2 regions of the Komagataeibacter sp. SM21 genome follow, and region 2 is predicted to be linked to the other one. Evidence: predicted binding sites of a transcription regulator. Region 2 holds the regulator's gene; the other holds the start of a gene.

Region 1 (8,761 bases), on a different contig from region 2:
AACCCCGGCGAGCGCGATGTAGGACTGTATCGCCACTGGCTGGACCCGACCATACCGTTTGCCAGTGTCCTGGCCGCCCCCGCCCACGGGGTGCTGATTACATCCGCCACCCTGCGCGACGAAACGGGCGGGAGCAGAACGGAAGAAGAAAGCGAACGCGCATGGGATGCGGCGGAAGCCCGATCCGGCGCGGTCCACCTGCCATCGCCCGCCATAAGGGCGTCCTTTGCCAGTCCGTTCGATTATGCGCAGCAGAGCCGTGCCTACATCATCACCGATGTCGCCCATGACGATCCGGCGGCGCTTGCCGGTGCCTACCGCACCCTGTTCATGGCGTCCGGTGGTGGGGCGCTGGGGCTATTTACCGCCATATCGCGACTGCGCGAGGTCTACAGGCGCATCATCACCCCGCTGGAAGCAGCGGGACTACCCCTGTTTGCCCAGCATGTGGATCCGATGGACAACGCGACACTGGTGGACATCCTGCGCAGTGAACGCAATGCCTGCCTGCTGGGAACCGATGCGATGCGGGATGGAGTGGATGTGCCGGGCGATGCGCTGCGGCTGGTCGCCTTCGAGCGCGTACCGTGGCCACGCCCGGATATCCTGCACCGGGAGCGCCGCATCCACCTGTCCGGTGGGGCGCCGGGGCGTTATGACGACATGATCGCCCGCCTGCGCCTGCGTCAGGCGTTTGGTCGCCTGATCCGCAGTCGGCAGGACAGGGGCGTATTCGTCCTTCTGGACAGGCGCACCCCGTCACGCCTGCTGTCGGCTTTTCCCGAGGGGGTAATGGTCCGCCGCCTTGGCCTGAGCGCCGCGGCACGGGAAATTACGGAGTTCCTGCAGGCGCACGATACCTCCGCAGACCAGCTTTCCTGATCTGGTTCCCGCAGACCTTCCCCCCTGACCGGGAGAGACGTCAGAGCGCCTTGAGGTTGGTCGCAGCAGCCTTGCCGCGCTCCATGGCGATGTCATAGCTGACGGCCTGATCTTCGTTCAGACCACGCAGGCCAGCGGCCTGAACGGCGGTGATGTGGACGAACACGTCCTTGCCGCCATCATCAGGCATGATGAAGCCAAAACCCTTGGTCGCGTTGAACCATTTTACTTTTCCGGTAGCCATAGCCAGTCTCTTCTCCAGCGCCATCCTTGCCGGTCCTAATACCGGGAATCCGGGCGCGTGCCTTTACGGCCATGAAAAAAACGGGGCATCCGGAAAACACCCAGCCACTTTCACGTCGTTCGTGCTCCATAGGGGCAGCATGAAATGGGCGTCCATGTCAAATACTCCTGACATCACATACGCCGATGCCCCATGCACGGGGCATGAAAAAAGGGGGAAAGGCCACTGGCCCTTCCCCCTTTTTTTTCGTCGGTCCGGGTGGCCCCCTGCGGGAGCCACGCAGGAACAGCGTGGATCAGAAATCCATGCCGCCCATGCCACCCATTCCGCCCATGCCACCTTCCGGCATCGCAGGGGCCTTCTTTTCCGGGCGCTCGGCCACCATCGCTTCGGTGGTGATGAGCAGGCCGGCAACCGAAGCCGCATCCTGCAGCGCCGTGCGGACAACCTTCATCGGGTCGATGATACCGGCTTCCACCAGATCCTTGTAATCACCGATCTGGGCATCGAAACCGAAGGTGTAGGTATCGTTTTCCAGAACCTTGCCGGCGATGACCGCACCGTCTTCACCCGCGTTGTGGGCGATCTGGCGCAGCGGAGCCTGCAGGGCCTTGCGGATGATGTCCGCACCGACGCGCTGGTCGTCGTTATGGAAGTGCAGGCCACCCAGCTTGGTGGATGCGCGGGCAAGTGCGGTGCCACCACCGGGGACAATGCCTTCCTCAACCGCCGCACGGGTCGCGTGCAGGGCATCGTCAACGCGGTCCTTGCGTTCCTTCACCTCGATCTCGGTGGAACCACCGACGCGGATCACGGCAACGCCGCCTGCCAGCTTCGCAAGGCGTTCCTGCAGCTTTTCACGGTCGTAGTCGGAGGTGGTTTCCTCGATCTGCGCACGGATCTGGCTGCAACGGCCCTTGATGCCCTCGCTGTTGCCAGCGCCTTCGACAATGGTGGTGTTTTCCTTGTCGATGTGCACCTTCTTCGCGGTGCCCAGCATGTCCAGCGTGACGCTTTCCAGCTTGATGCCGAGGTCTTCGCTGATGACCTGGCCACCGGTCAGGATCGCGATGTCTTCCAGCATGGCCTTGCGACGGTCACCGAAGCCCGGCGCCTTGACGGCGGCGATCTTCAGGCCACCACGCAGCTTGTTGACCACCAGGGTCGCCAGCGCTTCGCCATCAACGTCTTCCGCAATGATCAGCAGCGGACGGCCGGACTGCACAACCGCTTCGAGCAGCGGCAGGATCGGCTGCAGCGAGGACAGCTTCTTTTCGTGGATCAGGATGTAGGGGCTGTCCAGATCGACGGTCATCTTTTCCGCATTCGTCACGAAATACGGGGAGATGTAGCCACGATCGAACTGCATGCCCTCGACCACGTCCAGCTCGGTGTGCAGGCCCTTGGCCTCTTCCACCGTGATGACGCCTTCGGAGCCGACCTTCTGCATGGCCTTGGAGATCATCTCGCCGATTTCATGTTCGCCATTGGCGGAAATCGTGCCGACCTGTGCCGTTTCAGCCGGGGTCGTGATCTTCTTCGCGTTCTTCTTCAGCTCTTCAACGACAACGCCGACAGCCTTGTCGATGCCGCGCTTGAGGTCCATCGGGTTCATGCCTGCGGCAACAGCCTTGGCGCCTTCACGCACGATGGCCTGCGCCAGAACGGTTGCCGTGGTGGTGCCGTCGCCCGCGATGTCGTTGGTCTTGGATGCGACCTCACGGACCATCTGCGCGCCCATGTTCTCGAACTTGTCGGCCAGTTCGATTTCCTTGGCGACGGAGACACCGTCCTTCGTGATGCGCGGCGCGCCGAAGCTCTTGTCCAGAACGACGTTACGACCCTTCGGGCCAAGCGTCACTTTTACCGCATCCGCAAGGATATCAACGCCGCGCAGCATGCGCTGGCGGGCTTCACCGCCGAACTTTACGTCCTTGGCTGCCATTTTCTTTTCTCCGGTATGGAAGGTTTCTTAAAAGGTTACTCGGTGCGAAAAGCGCGGGGTGGTCAGCCGACCACGCCCATGATGTCGCTTTCCTTCATGATCAGCAGTTCTTCACCGTCGATCGTCACTTCCGTGCCCGACCACTTGCCGAACAGGACGCGGTCACCCGCCTTCACGTCCAGCGCCACGATCTGGCCCTGTTCGTTACGGGCACCTGCGCCCACCGAGATCACCTCGCCTTCCATCGGCTTTTCCTTGGCGGTCTCAGGGATGATGATACCACCTGCTGTTTTTTCCTCGCTCTTGAGGCGACGGACGACCACACGGTCATGCAGGGGACGAAATTTCGTCATGGATGGATCGCTCCACATCTATAAAAAAGGTAACGCCCTTGAATTAAGCAACGCCACCGGTTTGGCGCGCGCGCCAGGCCGCATCGCGTTAGCACTCCCCTCGTGAGAGTGCTAATACCCAGATAGGAAGCACCCCGACGGGTGTCAAGAACACCGCATGGCTGGAACAGGCCTAAATCGCACAATCCCGGCAGCAGACAGGACAGTCACAAATTTAACCGTTAATTATCAATATATTATCGCATATTAAGCTTTCATGACCGAAAGCTGTGGGCTGCTGCCATACAACCGCATGGCACGGCCCCTCCCCCGATTCCGGTTCCCCGCATTGCAGGGTCGGAGTCCTTGAAAAACCCGCCTTCACGCTGTTTCATATTGACGCGGCGGGAACGGGCATCATTCTTTTCCCGCAATGCAGATAAGAAATGAGGGACCACCATGGGCGCAGTCGTAACCGTTACCGCGGCAGACGGGCATACGTTTTCCGCTTACCGGGCAGGCCGCCCATACGCCGCGCGCAGCGTGGTGGTCGTACAGGAAATTTTCGGAATCACGCCCTATATCCGCGCCGTATGCGATTCCCTGGCGGAGGCGGGCTATCAGGCCATCGCACCCGCGCTGTTCGACCGTGTCCGCCGCGATACCATCCTGCCCTATGACAGCAATGGCGTGCAGGAAGGGCTGAAACTGCGTGCCGAGGTGGGCGAAGAAAACGCGCTGAGGGACCTCACCGCCGCCGCCGGGTGCCTGACCACGGAAAAGAAGGGCATCATCGGTTTCTGCTGGGGTGGCAAGCTGGCATGGGAAGCGGCATGCCATACAACCACCTTTTCCGCCGCGGTCGCCTGGTACGGCGGCGGCATTGCCGCGACCCGCAACCAGACGCCCAACTGCCCCGTGCAGCTCCATTTCGGGGCGGAAGATGCCCATATTCCCGCAAACGATGTGGACGCCATCCGCGCCGCGCATGAGGATATTGAAATCTTCACCTATGAAGGGGCCGATCATGGCTTTGGCTGCACGGATCGCCCGTCATATGACGAAGCGGCGGCCACGCTGGCCATGCAGCGCAGCCTGAGCTTTTTTGAACACTGGCTGTAAGAGAGTGTTTGAAAAGAAATCTTTAATAAAAACAGGAAGGTTTCTGGATGCCGCTTTTTTCAAAAAGGCGGCGTCTTCCGAAGCTTTTTGAAAAAAGCCTCACCGGGAACGTCCGTATGATTCCTGGATATTTCCCGACAGGCTTTGCAAACGGCCTCAAGGAGCGCCCCGGTAAGGCGACGGGCCGGATACACGCTGTTTCCGGCCCTTTATCCCGCTGCCTGTCTTGCGGCAGCGGGAAAGTCACACCAGTCAGGCGCGGTTCAGCACACGGCCCGCAACCGCATCCAGCTTGGCCAGCAGGGCGGGATCACGCTTTTCGGGTGCGGTAATCAGCGCGTGTTCCAGCGCACGGTCACAACCGGCGTAACACGGCCCACGCTTCGCCCCCAGCCGGGGGATGACCGAACGGACCAGCGCCCGCGCGCGGCTTGCATTTTCCTGCATCACCTTGACCACGGCATCCACTGTCACGCTATCGTGATCGTCGTGCCAGCAATCATAATCGGTGACCATGGCGACGGTTGCGTAGCAGATCTCCGCCTCACGGGCGAGCTTGGCTTCCGGCATGTTGGTCATGCCCACAACCGAACAGCCCCATGAGCGGTAGAGGTTGCTTTCGGCACGGGTGGAGAACTGCGGTCCTTCCATGACCAGATAGGTACCGCCACGGGTCACATCCAGCCCCAGTTCCCGACACTGGCCTTCCAGCACGTCGCCAATACGCGGACATAGCGGATCGGCCATGCCGACATGGGCCACGCATCCGGTATCGAAAAAGCTCTTTTCGCGCGCGAAGGAACGGTCGATGAACTGGTCGATCACCACGAAATGGCCCGGCGGCAGTTCTTCCTTAAGCGAGCCTACGGCCGAAAGCGACACGATGTCGGTCACGCCCGAACGCTTCAGCGCATCGATATTGGCGCGGTAATTCAGCCGTGACGGCGGCAGCGGATGCCCGCGCCCGTGCCGGGGCAGGAACACGCAGCGCACACCGTCCAGACGACCGAACAGCAACTGGTCGGACGGCTTGCCCCATGGGGTTTCGACCGTGCGCCACTCCTTGTCCTCAAGACCTTCGATATCATACAGGCCGGAACCGCCGATCAGGCCGATAACCGGCTCGATCTGCTCATCAGTGGCAGGATTAGGGGACATTGGACCATGTTCTCCGTTTCAGACAGATGGAAAGAATAAGCACGAACACAAGGAACACGACCGCGCCCACCCCCAGCCGGTGGCGTTCGGTCAGGTGCGGCGTCGCCACCCATGCAAGGAAAGTGGTGACATCGCGCGCCTGCTGCGCAACCGTGGCCGGTGTGCCGTCGGGGTAGGTCACGCCGCCTTCATGCAGCGGCGGCGGCATGGCGGTCAGTCCCTGCGCGGCATAGGGATTGTGGAACATGCCCTGCGGCACGACCATGCCGGGGGGCGCAGGCTGGCCGTAACCGGTCAGGAACGCATAGATCCGGTCCACCCCACCGGGATGGACCACCGCCAGCCGGGACTGGTCCGGCGGCATCACGCCATGATTGGCCGCAGCCGCCGTTCGGGCATCGGGATAGGGGGAAAGCAGGTGGTCATCCGCGCTGGCCGGGCGCGAAAGCGCGTGCCCCCCGGCATCCACGCCCGCTGGCACATGATGGGCATGGGCTATGGCGTCGACATCGCTTTCCTTCAGGCCAAGGCCCGCAAGGTCGCCATAGGTAACCGATTTCATGCCATGGCAGGCGGAGCAGACCTGCGCGTAAACGGTATAGCCGCGCTGGACCGCGCCCATGTCGAAATGCCCAAGCGGCCCCTGAAAACTCCATGTCTGGCGGGGCGGTTCACGGTAATCGCGCGCCATGGCGGAACCACCTGACACAAGGCCAAGGGCTACAAGACCCGACAGCAGCGCGCCATGGCGCCGTGCGGCGTGCCTGCCGGGCGTATCGCACCGCTGTTGGCCCTGCTCATCCATGTCCGCTCCCGCCACAATTCCGTACCCCTTTTCGCGCCAGTATCCCACGCTGGCAACCTTCCTAGCGGCAGGATGACGGGTCTTGCAATTGCCCGTCTTGCAATAGGCGGGACAAACGGGCACCCGTAATATCCTTTGCGAATGACCTGAACGGGCAGAACGATACGACCATGACAATTTCCCGCACACCAGTCGCCCATGACGCGCTGAAGGACACGGCCCGGACGTGGTTTGAAACCCTGCGCGACCGCATATGCGCAGCCTTCGAGCAGATCGAGACCGAAGCCGCTGCCGCCGGCGCGCCCACCCTGCCGGGCAAGGAAACACCGGGCCGTTTCGAGCGCACGCCCTGGAACCGCACCAATGAGGACGGCACGCCCGGCGGCGGCGGTGTCATAAGCCTCATGCGCGGGCGTGTATTTGAAAAGGTCGGGGTCAATGTCTCGACGGTAAGTGGTGAATTCAGCCCCGGCTTTCGCGATTCGATCCCCGGCGCATCGGAAGATCCGCGCTTTTTCGCAACAGGCATAAGCCTTGTTGCCCATATGTGCAGCCCGCTGGTGCCCGCGGCCCATTTCAACACCCGCATGATCATCACCACACAGGGCTGGTTTGGCGGCGGCGGCGACATTACGCCGATGTTTCCCGAAAGCGCCGAAGCCATCAGCGACGGCGAACGGTTCCATGACGGGTTCAGACAGGCATGCGAAAAGCATGACCCCGAATATTATCCCCGCTTCCGCGACTGGTGTGACAAGTATTTTTACCTGCCCCACCGTAATGAACCGCGCGGGCTGGGCGGCATTTTCTATGACCGGCTCAATACCGGCGATCTCGATGCGGATTTCGCCTTTACGCGCGATGTGGGGCTGGGCTTTCTGGAAACCTACCCCGATATCGTGCGGAGCCGGATGATGGAACCGTGGACGGAAGAACAGCGCAAGGCGCAGCTTGTCCGGCGCGGACGGTATGTGGAGTTCAATCTCCTGCATGACCGGGGCACGATTTTCGGCCTGAAAACGGGCGGAAACACCGAAGCCATCCTCATGAGCCTTCCCCCCGAGGTCCACTGGCCATAAGAATAGCCCATGCCCGCCCGACACACCCGGCTCCGATCCGCCCCGACCACCGCCATGCCGCCCGCGCCATGGGGCTGCGGCATGCGGGCGCACGGGACCATGAACAGGCGGGCACAGCCATGATCGGGCGGCGCAACCTTCTGGCCATGCTTCTGGCCGGTTCGGCGGCGGGCATGCGCGGGGCGATGGCATCGGAACTGCCGCCCGAACGCCTGCCCGTGCCCGCTGGCGCGTCCGGCACGCCCGGCCTGCTGGTTGCAGGCAACCAGAGCGCCATGGCCGATCGCTGGAAGCCGGTCCTGCCCCGCACGCTGGCGCAGGGTTTTGGCCTGTCCAGCCCCCTGCCGGTGCGCGACACGGTGGGACAGGATGGTGTGACAGGGGCCAACCTGTTTGATTCCCAGTTCGCATCCGATGGCATGATGGCGCTGGCCGCACCGGGATCGGCCCTTGTCTCCTCACTATGCGGGGATACGCGCATCCATTTCGATTACAGCCGCTGGCTGCCACTGCTGCTGTGCATGACCGTGCCGGTGGTGATCGGGCGGGCGCAACTGCATCGCAGCCTTGGCAATTTCATGCGTGACCGGCCCGTGCGCATTGCGGTGTCCACCCTGACCGGCATTGAACTGCCAACCGTACTGGCCATGACCCTGTTCGGCCTGCGCCCCATCCCGGTCACGGGTCTTGCAACACCTGAGGCCGCCGCCGCGGCCCTGCGCGACAATCAGGTGGACGTGATCCAGATAACAGACCCGCTGGGCACGCCCGACACCACCGCCCTGATCGACGGGCTGGCACAGGCGGATTTTCCCGCCCTGTTTACCCTGAGCACACAGGCCCAGCCCTTCACGGTGCAGGACCAGACGATCATGAGCATGGAGACACGGCTGGGTCAGGATGCCCATTCCGCACTCGGCTCGCTGCTTTATGCGGCATGGAAACCGCTGGCGGGGGCGGCCGCGGTGGATCTGGCGCTGGTGCTGCCCATGCTGACCCAGCCCACAACACTGGCCCGCTGGCGGGCCGCGACGGCGCTGGCCATACGGGACAGCGCGGTGCTCTCCCTTACGCGTGACGCGGGTCGCACGCTCCTGACCGGTACGGACGCTACCGCCGCCCTGCAACAGATTTCAGGCGATACGTCCACCATCATGACCCTGCGCCGCTGGCTGGCGGCAAAGCTGCCGACCT
Region 2 (8,761 bases):
TCATGCGGACATGAAAAAGGCTGGCATCCCCCGGGAGCCAGCCTTTTTTACTGAGACGGGACCGCTCAGTCCGTCATGGGCAGGCAGGCATCGCGGAACAGGGCGAAAGCCAGTGCGCGATGGCTTATGTCGTTCTTTTCCGCTTCCGTCATTTCGGCAAAGCTGCGGGTGCCCTTGCCGGGGGCAAAAACAGGATCGTAACCGTGCCCGTTCGTGCCACGCGGCGGCCAGACGACATGGCCATCGATCCGTCCCTCGAAGGTTTCGGTGTTTCCATCCGGCCATGCCAGGCACAGCACGGAAATGAACCATGCGCTGCGATCGGGGTTGTCGCCCATCTGTTCGTGGATGCGGCGCATGGCATCGGGATAGTCCTTTTCCGGCCCGGCCCAGCGGGCCGAGAAAATGCCCGGAGCACCGCCCAGTGCTGCGACGCAGAAGCCGGAATCATCGGCCAGAGCGGGCAGGTTGGCAGCTTTCGCCGCAGCCTGCGCCTTAAGGATGGCGTTGCCGTCAAAGCTGTCGGCCGTCTCCTCCGGTTCAGGTAGCGACAGTTCACCAGCCGAGACAACGCGGATGTCATACCCGGCCAGCAGGGCGGCGAATTCCGCAACCTTGCCCCGGTTATGGGTGGCGAGGACCAGCGTATCCCCCCGGCGCAGGCGATTGGTGTGCGTATTCATGCCCTGGTCACCTGCTCGATGGTTGCGGCCTGTATGCGGAACAGTTCCGCCGTGCCCGTGCGCGCCAGACGCATGAGGGCGTTGAACTGGTCTTCGGTAAAGGGGTCCTTTTCCGCCGTGCCCTGAATTTCAACAATGCCCCCTTCGGCGGTCAGGACGAAATTGGCGTCGGCGGCGGCGGTGCTGTCCTCATCGTAATCGAGGTCGAGCACCGCACCTTCCGCGGTCAGGCCACAGGATACGGCCGCCACCTGTCCCTTGAGCGGCAGGGCGGCCAGCGTGCCGTCACGTACTAGCTTTTCCAGCGCCAGACGCAGGGCGACCCATGCGCCGGTAATGGCGGCGCAGCGCGTGCCGCCATCGGCATTCAGCACGTCGCAGTCCACGGTGATCGAGATTTCTCCCAGCGCCTTCAGATCCGTCACCGCGCGCAGGGAACGCGCGATCAGGCGCTGGATTTCCTGCGTGCGGCCGCTCTGCTTGCCCTTGGCGGCTTCGCGGTGGCCGCGGCTGTGGGTGGCGCGCGGCAGCATGCCGTATTCCGCCGTGACCCAGCCCTGTCCCTTGCCGCGCAGGAAGGGTGGTACGCGGGTTTCGACACTGGCGGCACACAGGACTTCGGTCCCCCCCATGCGGATCAGGGCGGAACCTTCCGCATGGCGGGCGAAGCCGGTCTGGATGGAGACGGGACGCAGGGCGTCAGGGGCACGGCCGGATGGACGCATGGGCATAACTCCGCAAAGTGATGGGGCGGCATAGCCTGCAATCCGCCCCCTTTTCCAGTCCCGCGTGGGCAGGGATGTGATTGATCTGCTATAATGAAGGCCATGCGGGACGCCCGCATGAACTGAGGCATGAAAGGCAGGAGGCATGGCTATGGAAACCCGATCCCACGTAGTGCCGCCGCCCCTGTTATCGGGGCTGGATGCCCGCTCCGCCGCGATCCTGCGCGAAATCGTGGAACAGTATGTCGAAACGGGCGAGCCGATGGGTTCGCGCACGCTGTCGCAGCGCCTGCCGCTGTCGCTGTCACCCGCCACGATTCGTAACGTCATGGCGGAGCTGACGGATGCGGGGCTGCTGTTTTCCCCCCATGCGTCGGCGGGACGGCTGCCCACGGAAAAGGGCGTACGGCTGTTTGTGGATGGCCTGCTCCAGTTCGGCAGCCTGAGTGATGAGGAACGCGAAAGCATCGCGGGCATGCTGGATGTGAAGGGCCGGTCGCTGGAGGATATGCTGGCGCAGGCGTCATCCATGCTGTCGGGCCTGTCCTGTGCCGCAGGCGTGGTCATGGCGCCGAAAAGCGATGGCACCGTCATCAAGCATATCGAATTTGTGGCCCTTGGTCCGGGCAGGGCGCTGGTCATTCTGGTCAGCGCGGACGGTCAGGTCGAAAACCGCGTGATCGAGACACCGTCTGGCCTGCCGCCTTCCGCACTGGTGGAGGCGGGGAATTACCTCAATGCCCATCTGTCGGGCCAGACGCTGGACCGTCTGCGCGAGACGGTCAGCACCGACATGACCGCCAACCGTACCGAACTCGATCATCTGACGGCGGAAGTGGTTGCCAGTGGCCTTGCAACGTGGAGTGGCGCTGACGAACGCGGCGGCACCCTGTTCATTCGCGGGCAGGGGCGGCTGCTGGCCGATGTGACCGAAATCGAACGCCTGACCACCATCCAGATGCTGTTCGAGCGGCTGGAAACGCAGGAAACCATGCTGCGTCTGCTTGATCTGGCGCGCGAATCGGAAGGGGTGCGCATTTTCATCGGTGCCGAAAGCGGGCTGTTCGGGATGGCGGGCATGTCGGTCGTCGTCGCCCCCGCGCGCACGGACAGCAACCGGATCGTGGGTGCGATTGGCGTGATCGGGCCGACGCGCATCAATTACGCCCGTATCATTCCCGTGGTCGATTACACCGCGCGCGTGATCGGCCGCATGCTGGGCTGAAGGGCAGGGGGCAGGGGGCAGGGGTGTGATGCAGCCCATACATGCAACCGGACTCGCAGCCCCCCATTATGGTTACACGACAGTAACCGCGCGCCGTCTCCACGGCGTGCCGAAAGCGCAAGGAGGATGGGATGTTCACTCCCGATGCAAGGCGGTCCGGTTCGTTCATGATTGGCGGTGACCTTGAGGTCACGCGGCTGGGCTTCGGGGCCATGCGCATTACAGGTCCGGGCATATGGGGCGAACCCGCCGACAGGGCGGCGGCCCTTGCGACATTGCGCCGCCTGCCCGAACTGGGGATCAATTTCGTCGACACGGCGGATGCCTATGGTCCCTATGTCAGCGAGGACCTGATCCGCGAGGCGCTGCATCCCTATCCCGACACGGTCATCGCCACCAAGGGCGGCCATACGCGGCATGGGCCGAATATCTGGAAGCCGGTGGGCAACCCCGATTACCTGCGTCAGTGCGTGTTGATGAGCATGCGCCGGCTGGGCGTGGAACGCATCGACCTGTGGCAGTTGCACCGTGTCGGCGCGGACTGCACGCCCGAACAGCAGTTCGAGGCGATCGCCACCATGCGCGCGCAGGGGCTGATCCGCCATGTCGGCCTGTCGGAAGTGACGGTCGAGATGATCGAGCGCGCGCGGCTGTATTTTCCTGTCGCCACGGTCCAGAACCGCTTCAATCTGGTCAACCGCTATTCGGAAGATGTGCTGGATTACTGCACGCGTGAAAATATCGGCTTCATCCCGTGGGCACCGCTCGCTGCGGGCGGGCTTACGCGCGGCGAGACGTTCCTGACCCGCCTTGCGACGGAAAAAGGTGTCCAGCCCGGCCAGATCGCGCTGGCATGGCTGCTGCGCCGCGCGCCGGTCATGCTGCCCATTCCCGGCACCGGCAGCCCCGAACATGTGGCTGATAACGCTGCCGCAGCAGCGATTGTGCTGAGTGATGAGGAATTCCATCAGCTTAATAACGAAGGCCGCGCCGAATGGGGCAGCCGTAACGCCGTATAGGGACCGGCGGCATCCCGGTAGATGGATCGGGGGCGACGGCGCCGCCGGACAATGCTAGACAGGGGGCTTCGACACAGAACGGCCCTTTTCTTTCCCTATTGGATACCGGATGACGCTTGCTGACGGATCAGGCCGCGATGGCCGGAGTGATGGACCTTCCCGACCGGAAACCGCCAGCCCCCGTCGGCCACGATACCGGATGGTGCGCTGGCTTGCGGGCACGACGCTGGCCATGGCCCTGCTGGGTGGCAGCGTGGGCGGGCTGGTCGTATGGCGCGAATATGCGCGCCTGAGCGAGGGGCTGCCCACCGTGGACGGCCTGCGCACCTATCAGCCGCCGGTCATGAGCCGCCTGTATTCCGGCGATGATCAGGTCATGGCCGAACTGGCGGCGGAACGGCGCATATTCGTGCCTTACAGCGCCATACCCGAACGCGTGCGCAGCGCCTTCCTTGCCGCGGAGGACCAGAAATTCTTTACCCATGGCGGTGTGGACCCGCTGGCGATCCTGCGCGCCGGGCTGACCGACATGATGATGCATGGCACCAAGCATCGTCCCATCGGGGCTTCGACCATTACGCAGCAGGTCGCGCGGATCATGCTGCTGGGATCGAATGCCGTCTCGATCGACCGCAAGATCAAGGAAGCCCTGCTTGCCATGCGTCTGGAACAGACGCTGAGCAAGGAGCAGATCCTCGAAATCTATCTCAACGAGATCTATCTGGGCGAAGGTGCGTACGGCATTGCCGCTGCGGCCCAGACCTATTTCAACAAGCCGCTGGATCAGTTGGACAATGCGGAGGCCGCCTTCCTTGGCGCGCTGCCCAAATCGCCCACCAACTACAATCCGCACCGTTATGTGCAGGCGGCGACCACCCGGCGCAACTGGGTGCTGGACCGTATGGCGGACCTGCATGTCATCACGCCCGAGGAGGCGCATGCCGCCCAGCTTGAACCGCTGGTTCCCGCCAACTTCACCCGTCCCGGTCCGGTACCCGGTTCCGAATGGTTTGCCGAAGAGGTGCGCCGTGAACTGATCGAACGATACGGCATCGGCACCACGATGGAAGGCGGCCTTTCGGTCCATACGTCGCTCGATTCGCATCTGCAGCAGGTCGCGACTTCGGCCCTGCGCGACGGGCTGGAGCGGTACGACCGCGCCCATGGCGGCTGGCGCGGGGCGGTGGGACATGTCGATGCCCGGAACGTGGGCGGGGAGTGGGCCAGTGAACTGGCCCATGTCACGCCCCCTGCCGGTATACTGGAGCAGTGGCGCATGGCCGTTGTCCTGTCGGCGGCGACGGGGCGTGTGGGCTGGCTGGAAGGGCGGGACCCTGTCGTGCCCCATACCGGCGACCTGCTGGCGCGTGACCGGGCATGGATGCGCACCGGAAAGGGCGTGCAGACCGGCGATGTGATACTGATCGAGCCACAGGCGGATGGCGGCGGCGTCGCCGTGCGGCAGATACCGCATGTGGAAGGCGCGCTGGCCACCATTGACGTGCATACCGGGCGCGTCATGGCCATGGTCGGGGGCTGGTCGTTCAAGGAATCGCAGTTCAACCGCGCGACACAGGCGGCGCGCCAGCCGGGTTCGTCATTCAAGCCCTTCGTCTATCTCGCGGCGATGGAAAACGGTATCTCGCCATCGCAGAAATTCGACGATTCCCCGGTCAGCTACGGCGAATGGCATCCCAGCAATTATGAAAAGGATTTCTGGGGCCCCACCACGCTGCATGACGCCCTGCGCGAATCCCGCAATCTTGTCACGATCCGCCTTGCCGCCCAGATCGGCATGAAGCCTGTCGCCCAGCTTGCCCAGACGCTGGGCCTTGCCCATTCCATGCCGCTGGTACTGCCTGCGGCACTCGGGGCCGTGGAAACCACCGTGATGCGGGAGGCCGGGGCCTACGCCACCATCGCCAATGGCGGCAGGCTGGTTACGCCCACCCTGATTGACGACATCAAGGACCGCAACGGCAATGTCATGTGGCGGCCCGACGGGATCGCGTGGCAGCCCAACGCAACGCCCGCAACCGGCCCGCAGATGGCCGATACCCGCCCGCAGGTCGTTTCCGCCGCCAGCGCCAGCCAGATCGTGGCGATGATGCAGGATGTCATACGCCGTGGCACCGGCGTGCGTGCGGGTGCCGGTATCGACCGGCCCATCGCGGGCAAGACCGGCACCAGCCAGGATTTCAACGATGCCTGGTTCGCGGGCTTTTCCCCTGATCTGGTGACCGTAGTCTGGATCGGCTTCGACACCCCGCAGTCACTGGGCAAGAACGAGACGGGCGGCGTCATCGCGGGGCCGATCTGGAATCAGGTGATGAAGACGGCGCTCGCCAGCCGCCCGCGTCTGGATTTCCCGGTGCCTGATGGCGTAAGGCTGGCCCGCTACGATACGGGCATGGGCATGGCGATCGACGCCTTCAAGCCCGGTCAGGAACCGGGTATGAGCGTGGATCTGGGCGCCGGGTCCGGTACGGGCCTGACGGCTGCGGATACGGGGGCCGAGAACATGCCTGATTCTGAAAACGATATGGCCGCAACCCCGGGTAACCCCACCACCCCGGCGGAGGGCACGGCCCCGGTCGCGCACCCGGCGGCCCCTGCCGATACCGGTCCGGCTCCGTCTTCCGGGGGTGACATTGGCATGGGCGGCCTGTATTGACGCCCCTTATCGCCGGGCATGGCGGCGCGCATGCCCGCACAGTTTACTGTTGACCAAGGAGCAAGCCCATGTCTGCCGAGACAGAGGCCCTGAACGACCAGATCAAGCAGTCGGTGGCACTGCTGAGGAGGCATCTTTGACTGGGATGTCGCAATTGACCGCCTCGCGGAACTGAACAACCGGGCGGAAGACCCGGAGTTGTGGAACGACTCCGACGCCGCCCAGAAGCTCATGCGTGAACGCACGCTGCTGGCCAACCAGATCGAGGGCGTGCAGCGACTTGAGGCCGATGTGCGCGATACGATCGAACTGGCCGAGCTTGCCGAAATGGAAGGCGATTCGGCCGTTGTGGGCGAAGCGCTGGGCGTGCTGCGCGCACTGGCCGATGAAGCCAAGCGGCGCGAGACCGAAAGCCTGCTTTCGGGCGAGGCTGACAGCAATGACTGCTACCTTGAAGTCAATGCCGGCGCAGGCGGGACGGAGGCGCAGGACTGGGCGGAAATGCTGCTGCGCATGTACACCCGCTGGGCCGAGCAGCATGGCTACAAGGTCACGATGATGGAAAGCTCGGAAGGGGAACAGGCCGGGCTGAAATCCGCGACCATCCAGGTCAGCGGACCCAACGCCTATGGCTGGCTCAAGACCGAGGCCGGTGTCCATCGCCTTGTCCGTATCTCCCCCTTCGATGCGGCGGCACGGCGGCAGACATCCTTTGCGTCCGTCTGGGTCTATCCCGTGGTGGATGATTCGATCGAGATCGAGATCAATGAAGCCGACCTGCGTGTGGATACGTTCCGCGCGTCCGGCGCTGGCGGGCAGCACGTCAACAAGACGGAATCGGCCATCCGTATCACCCACATCCCCACCGGGATCGTGGTGGCGTGCCAGACCGACCGTTCCCAGCATCGTAACCGTGCCACGGCCATGACCATGCTGAAGGCGCGCATGTACGAGCAGGAACTGCAACGGCGTGAAGCCGCCGCCGCCCAGACCGAGGCGAGCAAGACCGATATCGGCTGGGGGCACCAGATTCGTTCCTACGTGCTGGCGCCCTACCAGTTGGTCAAGGATCTGCGCACCAACGTCGAGAAAACCAATCCGGGTGCCATTCTCGATGGCGATCTGGATGACTTCATGGCCGCAGCCCTTGCCGCCCGCGTGGGGGCCACCCGATCGGAAGCAAGCGCGCAGGCGCAGTAACGATCCGGCACGGCCGTCGTGTTCCAGCCCCGCGACCCCCGGTCGCGGGGTTTTTGCGTATTCGGGGCTGGAGCCTTGTTACGTAATAATAAATTTGTTTCGCCCCTGCTGCATATCCTGCTTGACACACACGCCCCGACCACGCCCAATTCATGATCTGGCAACAAATGGCGGTAAGGGCCGCGCGGGGTATGCGCGCGGTGGCCTCTGGACAGGAATGGCATGTGGTCTGACGAAGTCATGGGACTGGATTACGCTGCGCGGCAGCGGCGACGCACGCCGTACCTGCGCATCATCGGCGTGATCGTGCTTGTGCATGTCGTTGTCGTGGGCGTGCTGGCCTACGGGCTGCGGCCCAAGGCCAAACCCATGTTCCCCGAGCCATACCGCCCGCTTCCCCCCCTTACGATAAAGATCATCCGTGAGCCGCCGCCCTTCCTTGCGGCGCCACCCCCCATGCCGCTGCCGGTCATGGTCCAGCCGGAGGTGCCGGTCATTCCGGCCCCCGTCATCGGGCGGGACAGGCGGGTGCGTCAGCCGGAAATTGTTCCGAAAACGTTACAGGTGGATTGATTTTCAGTGCCCGGACTGGTCAGATAACAGTCGTGAAATGTGTTGCAGGCCAGAACCATGGCCCTATTCGTCAGAGGATTTCAGGTAAATGACCCGACACCATCGTAATATAGCCGTCGCAGCCGCGCTGCTGACCGCACTGCCGGCGTTTGCGTACGCAAAGGGCGCTGCGGCTGAAGCCAACCCGTACGGGTTGGAAGCATTGTGGACGAACGGTGATTTCATCGCCCGCACCGTGCTGCTGATCATGGTCGTGATGTCTGTCGGGACATGGTACATCATGCTGTCCAAGTTCGTGGAACAGGCCCGCATGATGAAGGCCGCCAAGGAAGTGAAGGCAAAGTTCTGGCAGGCCTCCGATCTCCGTCAGGGCGCGGCCCTGCTCGATACGGCGTCCCCGTTCCGCTATATCGCCGATACCGGCATCAAGGCCGCCGAGCACCATGAAGGCACGATGCAGGAATCCATCGACCTGTATTCCTGGACGACCATGTCCATCCAGCGTTCCGTCGATTTCATCCAGAACCGCCTGCAGGGTGGCCTGGCCTTCCTCGGCACGGTGGGTTCGACTTCCCCGTTCGTGGGTCTGTTCGGTACCGTGTGGGGTATCTACCACGCGCTGACCGCCATCGGCATCGCGGGTCAGGCTTCGATTGACAAGG

The links. Region 2 encodes HrcA, which represses chaperone genes, less so after heat shock. Its sites were predicted from a motif close to GTTNGCACTCNCNNNNNGNGAGTGCNAAC; they were not measured.
Region 1: a site for HrcA is predicted at 3,512-3,540, ahead of groES (co-chaperone GroES). Genes of this name have one in related genera too.

The regions. Positions count from the first base shown of each region.
Region 1 covers NZ_JBGLOV010000001.1:331,841-340,601, reverse strand. Annotated here, with positions in the region: gene ACBR42_RS01495 (ATP-dependent DNA helicase) at 1-882, shown strand, start outside; gene ACBR42_RS01490 (cold-shock protein) at 923-1,126, opposite strand; gene groL (chaperonin GroEL) at 1,422-3,071, opposite strand; gene groES (co-chaperone GroES) at 3,134-3,424, opposite strand; gene ACBR42_RS01475 (dienelactone hydrolase family protein) at 3,863-4,525, shown strand; gene ACBR42_RS01470 (S-methyl-5'-thioadenosine phosphorylase) at 4,778-5,683, opposite strand; gene ACBR42_RS01465 (cytochrome c1) at 5,673-6,488, opposite strand; gene hemF (oxygen-dependent coproporphyrinogen oxidase) at 6,659-7,567, shown strand; gene ACBR42_RS01455 (hypothetical protein) at 7,687-8,761, shown strand, end outside.
Region 2 covers NZ_JBGLOV010000003.1:221,243-230,003, forward strand. Annotated here, with positions in the region: gene rdgB (RdgB/HAM1 family non-canonical purine NTP pyrophosphatase) at 66-683, opposite strand; gene rph (ribonuclease PH) at 680-1,408, opposite strand; gene hrcA (heat-inducible transcriptional repressor HrcA) at 1,554-2,633, shown strand; gene ACBR42_RS04985 (aldo/keto reductase) at 2,765-3,652, shown strand; gene ACBR42_RS04990 (penicillin-binding protein 1A) at 3,762-6,326, shown strand; one part of gene prfB (peptide chain release factor 2) at 6,395-6,463, shown strand; one part of gene prfB (peptide chain release factor 2) at 6,465-7,526, shown strand; gene ACBR42_RS05000 (hypothetical protein) at 7,749-8,099, shown strand; gene ACBR42_RS05005 (MotA/TolQ/ExbB proton channel family protein) at 8,188-8,761, shown strand, end outside.